DNA from 2 places in the Cytobacillus sp. IB215665 genome. Region 2 is predicted to be linked to the other one. Evidence: predicted binding sites of a transcription regulator. Region 2 holds the regulator's gene; the other holds the start of a gene.
The links. The regulator Rex, encoded in region 2, represses fermentation and respiration genes when NADH is low (regulators of the CRP and FNR family bind a similar motif). The targets are predictions, from matches to a motif close to TTGTGAAATATTTCACAA.
Positions count from the first base shown of each region.

Region 1: SLH52_RS03035 (cytochrome c3 family protein) is a predicted target of Rex. The motif match lies at 1,632-1,649, and genes of this name have one in related genera.

Region 1 covers NZ_JAXBME010000002.1:221,694-224,891, reverse strand. The annotation lists gene SLH52_RS03040 (ammonia-forming cytochrome c nitrite reductase subunit c552) at 1-1,016, opposite strand, end outside; gene SLH52_RS03035 (cytochrome c3 family protein) at 1,009-1,542, opposite strand; gene SLH52_RS03030 (YrzI family small protein) at 2,386-2,526, opposite strand; gene SLH52_RS03025 (YrhC family protein) at 2,908-3,144, opposite strand.
Region 2 covers NZ_JAXBME010000029.1:24,417-27,614, reverse strand. The annotation lists gene moaC (cyclic pyranopterin monophosphate synthase MoaC) at 508-993, shown strand; gene SLH52_RS22380 (redox-sensing transcriptional repressor Rex) at 1,026-1,664, shown strand; gene SLH52_RS22375 (twin-arginine translocase TatA/TatE family subunit) at 1,760-1,939, shown strand; gene tatC (twin-arginine translocase subunit TatC) at 1,957-2,709, shown strand; gene SLH52_RS22365 (DUF2161 domain-containing phosphodiesterase) at 2,863-3,198, shown strand, end outside.

The DNA of each region.
Region 1 (3,198 bases), on a different contig from region 2:
TGCTCAGTCTTGTCTGCATGACATGTACGACATGATTGCTCAATTGTTTTTAAAGGTGAAGTCCATTGGTGACTAGTAATCTTTTTCTTACCGTCTGAACGTTCGTATGGCATATGGCAATCCGAGCAGGAAACTTCAGCGATTCCATGCGGACCTTCAGACCAAATTTCGAATTCTGGATGCTGAGCTTTTAGCATTGGCGCACCTGAAACGGTATGAATCCAGTCTTGTGCAAACCCAGAATCTTTTGCTATCGTATCGTAGTATTCATACATTTCTTCTGGCTTTAATCCATTTGTCCATGGGAATGTTACTTCCTTCTTTTTTGGTTCAAAATAGTATTCTACGTGACATTGTGCACATACATACGTACGCATTTCATTTTTTGTAGGGTTTGAAATGTCTACTCCTCTTGCTTCCATAGCTGTTGCAAACATTGGACGAGTCACACGTAATTCCATCGTTTCGGGATCATGACAATCTGAACAACCGATAGGAGAATGCCCTAATTCTTCAGCACGAGGTACAATCTCATTTCGAAAGTTTGCAGACCAGTATCCGTCTCCGAATTCGTCCTCCTCTAACAAAATAGGAACCGCAGTACTTTTACAAGTAAAACAAGAACCAATTGACTTATCCGTAATTCTAGCAATATTGATATTATCTTCAACAGCGTAAATGTGTCCACGATCTTCATTATATTCCTTTGCAAATCCATAACCATTAAAAATTATTGGCAAATAAGGTTCTTTAGTGTGGTCAAATTTTGACGTTGGTATTGATCCACCGTATTTCGTATCAGACATTTCTTCATTACGCTTATAGCTTTCATACTGTAACGGAAAAATGTCAGCAAATGCTTCATTATTTATTTCGTCAGCTGATAGTCCCGTATTGTATAACTTTTTAGCAGCGGTACTTTCCTTCGCTTCATCTGAACCACAGGCAGCAATAATAGCGATTAAAAAAATCACTAAAGCAGTAGGAACTATAATTCTTTTGATGCTTTTATGCATTTTCCCACCCTTTCTCAAAAGATTCGTTTCGATTATTAATGTCATAATCGGCTGGTTTAAACCATTCATCTGTCTTAAAGTTGCCATTACCATGAGGGATTTGCCTATGACAATCAGTACAATTTTCTTTTGCATCGTGTGATAAATTATTTAGTGTTCCTTCGTGACAGCTTTTACAGTTTTCTTGAATAACGTCAATGGTGGCTGTTTTTGCATGAATAACATCAGGAATCTTATCAGCACCAAATGTATTCATGTAAATATCATGCGTTCCAGCTTTCGCTTTAAATAGTATTTTCTTTCCAAGGCTATCAGTTGGAGCATGACACTTATTACAAGCGATATTTGCATGTGTAGAGTCTGCAAAGCTACTATAGGCTGAATCCATCGGGTGACAGGTCGAACAAAATTCTGCACTATCTGTATAATTCATTGTCTCAGCACTTGCTACTGCTACAACAACTCCTAAAAATAGCCCAATTAAAATAATGACTTTTTTATCAAGCGCTTTAAGCTTTTTCACCATACCTTCCCCCTCCTCTTCTTTCATTTTTATATCTTCTTCATACCAATTAAAAGGCTAATAGGTATGTCAGCCACTTAATAAAATAACACTTGTGAAAAAATGAGCAATTTAATAAATATTGATTCACCGATTGGTGATGATAGAAAAGTATAATCATATATCATTCACTAATAAAATTGTGGAAAAGAGCCTACCTATAGGTTGATTGTACCTTTCCAACTAAACATTACCATATTTTATTGAATATTTGATACGACATTATTGACAAACTATTGTCTATAAAAAGACCAAATTGTGTACATTTGGAAAAATAATTGTTTCAAGTATATTTTACAAAAACGGAGCAAACTGTTGCCCCTAGAATAGCATTGAAACGTTTTTAACAGAAAAAATATTTTGTTTTCGCGCAGTCAGATATAAAGTATTGACAGACTAGGAGAGAGAGCTATCAAATAAAAAAAGTAGGCTTTACTATAAAAGTAAAACCTACCCTAATGAATATATATGTTCGTTTTTACCTAATGGCTGTTTTTAACAAAATAATGTAAATTATGAAGAGTTTTTTTGAAACCTCAATTATTGTTAAAGTAGAAAAGATGCTACGAACGCTAGGTTTATACGTGCTTATCTATTAGAACGAAAAGCAACAACCAATGCGAAAACAGCCTAATGTAAAGAGTCATCCTACTTAGCTGTAATGATGAAAAGGTAATATATTTATAATTTGTAATGATCGTCCTTTGTTTAGTAACTACGTAAAATTTTCCTTATCAATTAACTTAACGATCATCAAATTTTGCATTATCATTTTTATCACTCTCCTGTAATTATTTGAAATGATTATTATATGGTTGGGTAAGCTCTAAACGATTTCTCTCTTTCTTCATCAATCATTTTTTTTACTTGCTCTTCTCGATAAGCTTTTTCAATTGAATACGAGCGTTTATTAATTGTTATTGTGATAGACAAAATATTGAATTTCATATGATTTCACCTCCTTTAAGTTCATTGCATACATTATGTTCAATTTGACAATAAAAAACCACAGGTAAATTTTCTATACCTGTGGTAAAAGTAATCAAAATTATTTTATAAATAAGCATTAAGAGGAAAGATTTTGCTATTTACATAAAAAGCCACAGGTATACTATTCAACCTGTGGCGTGTATGCTATGTTAGTTATTGAAAGATCCGCATTCCGACATCGGTCGAGTAGTAAGAAATACTATTTAATTTAATAAGTTTAAATGATTTGCGTAACATTAAATTCGACCTCCTTATCAGAATTTGTTTATTTCATAGGAAAGTATAACCAATTTATGATGTTTTGTAAAGGGCTTTTTTGTAAAAAATTAAATAATTTTCTTACTCGAGATCACTTACTATTTTTTTATATTTAATTACCATGTTAAATAAGAGAAACGCTAAGAGTAAAAAAATATAGGTCATTGCCATTAATAAGTTGACATTAGTCGCTTCTTGAACATGTTGATTAATAATAACACCTAAATATAAAAAGACACTAATTGCAATTAAAACAAATGCAATTCTTGTAAAGTCGACAATTTTAAATTTCAAATCACGTAATTGCTTCTCATCCATTTTAAGTTTGTCACCTACTTTTCTAAGTATCTATAAATCTACTTTAACATATCT
Region 2 (3,198 bases):
AAATGAGCAATATTCTTTCACTGGATTCCAATGTTTAACTATCTAAGGTTTGAGAAGTGCTTATTTTTAACAATAGTTCAGTTTGATTTGTATGCGCTTTCTTAGTGAAGATATTTTAGACTTAGCTTTTATATCATGTACGATGTATAGGCTCTTTTCATAAAATTTTTTGCAATTGACCTCATTTATTAAGAGGAAAGAAGCTACGACCGCTAGGTTTATACGTATTTTCTCTTAAAACGAATAACAGCAATTAATGCGAAAAAAGCCTTGTACTAAGACATAAATAGGATTTCTCATAGTATTTGTTGCACCTTTTCATCATTAAAACTATAACAATAGGCTAAATTATTAATTACAATTGCCACACCACTTACGAAAAAGCCATTTACTAAGAAGGTGATAGAAACGGACTTGGGTGTACATATAGTTTTCACGCCTTGTTAAAGTAACGACAGGATTGTAAAAATAGTGTAGTATAGTCATATTGAGAGGTGAAAAGCAACAGTGTCTTCATTTACACATTTTAATGATCAAGGTAGAGCAAAGATGGTTGATATTTCTGAAAAGGGCGAAACATTAAGAACTGCTATAGCGAGATCAAGTATCTCAGTTAGTAAAGAAATTTATGAACAAATTATTCATTCAAAAATAAAAAAAGGGGATGTTTTAGCTGTAGCTCAAGTGGCTGGTATTATGGCTGCAAAAAAAACATCAGATATTATCCCGATGTGTCACCCAATTAGTTTAAAGGGTGTCGATATCACATTTACATGGGAAGAAGAAAAGCACTTATACAAGCTTATTATTATCGTAGAAGTTAAAACGAAGGGTAGTACAGGTGTTGAAATGGAAGCTTTAACTGCTGCTAGCACATGTGCCTTAACTGTTTATGACATGTGTAAAGCAGTTGATAAAGGTATGGTTATTGGTCCAACTTATTTATTAGAGAAGACTGGTGGAAAGAACGGAGACTTTATTAGAGAGCAGTGAATGAATAGCTGTTTGAATGTGGGGGAATAGAAGTGAATAACGAACAAACAAAAATTCCACAAGCTACTGCAAAGCGTTTACCATTGTATTATCGATTCATTAAAAATCTTCATGCTGCAGGTAAGCAGCGCGTATCTTCTGCTGAGTTAAGCGAGGCTGTAAAAGTAGATTCAGCAACAATACGTAGAGATTTTTCGTATTTTGGTGCTTTAGGTAAAAAAGGGTATGGTTATAATGTTAATTATTTATTAACGTTTTTTCGACAAACACTAGATCAAGATGAACTGACAAAAGTGGTGTTAATCGGGGTCGGGAATTTAGGTACTGCATTTTTAAATTACAATTTTATTAAAAATAATAATATGAAAATTGAACTTGCATTTGATGTTGATGAGCAAAAAATTGGCACTACAGTTGGAGATGTTCCTATTTATCATATGGATGATTTAGAAAAATATATTACCAAAGATGTAAGTGTTGCCATCTTAACTGTACCTGCACCAGTTGCTCAAGGGATGACCGATCGTTTAGTAGAAACAGGTATTAAGGGTATTTTGAATTTTACACCAGCTCGAATTAATGTACCTGACCATATTAGAATTCATCACATTGATTTAGCAGTTGAGTTACAATCTTTAGTATATTTCCTTAAAAACTACCCAACTGAATAGTAGCTCTACTGGCATTGTGGTCGTTTAGATGATCATCGAGTTATAATAACAATATATGCTTTATAATGATAGATCAGGAAAATTATTTGTAATTTATGATGGAGGTGAGACCAATTAACATAGGAATAGGAAGTCTTATATTAATTTTAGTGATCGCACTCGTTATCTTTGGTCCAAATAAGCTTCCTCAATTAGGAAAAGCTGCTGGAGAAACACTTAGAGAATTTAAGAGAGCGGCACAAGACATTGCAAATGAAAATAATAAAAAGAAGTAACATTAGGATGAGAAAGTATGAATGATAGTAAAGAAATGTCTGTATACGATCATATAGGAGAGCTAAGGAAGCGTCTAATTATCGCAGCCGTTTTCTTTGTTGTTGCTACAATTGGAAGCTTTTTTTTGGCTGAGCCAATCATTGTCTATTTACAACAGGCTGATGAAGCAAAAGAGCTGACGATGAATGCATTTTCCTTAACTGATCCAATAAAAATTTATATGCAATTTGCTTTTATTATAGCTTTTGTAATTACTGCACCAGTTATTTTATATCAGCTTTGGGCGTTTATTAGCCCAGGTCTATATGAAAAAGAACGGAAAATCACTTTAAGTTATATACCAATATCAGTGTTACTATTTTTAGGTGGAGTTTCATTTTCCTATTTTATTCTATTTCCATTTGTTATTGAGTTTATGACGAGGATATCTGAACGGCTAACGGTTAATCAAGTTATTGGCATAAATGAATACTTCCAATTTCTATTTAAAATCACTATTCCATTTGGAATATTGTTTCAGCTTCCTGTCGTTGTGATGTTTTTAACTAGACTTGGCATAGTCTCGCCTATGTTTTTAGCGAAAATAAGAAAATACGCATATTTCGTTTTACTAGTTATAGCAGCATTTATTACGCCACCAGAGCTCATTTCACATCTGATGGTGACGATACCTTTATTTATTCTATATGAAATAAGTATCTTTATCTCAAAAATAACCTATCGGAAAGTGGAAAAACTAGAACAGGAACTCCTGACTGAAAATGAGTAATAACCATACAATAAACCATAACAAAGTTAATCAAAGTGAGTTTTTACAAATTGTAGAGGCTCACTTTTTTCATGTAGTATTTTCTAGCGGTTATTTTGTGAGTATATGCAAGTATAAAGGTCGTATTAATATCTTATATAAAGCATTCAATAAATGAAGAAAGTAATGATGTTAATGAGCAATAAAACAACAAAATTGTTTGAGGTTGATTTATATAAACCTATTCAAGAGCATTTTATAGAACAGGGGTATGAAGTATATGGAGAAGTCAATCATTGTGATATAGCAGCTATAAAAGACGATGAGCTAGTGATCGTGGAGCTTAAGCTTAATATAAGTATAAAGCTGTTAATACAAGCTACTAAAAGGCAGCGTTTATCCGATCAGGTGTATATTGCTATCCCGAGGCCTACATATTCTTTGCGTTCTAAAAAATGGCAGGATATATGTTATTTGGTCAGAAGGTTAGAATTAGGCCTTATGATTGTA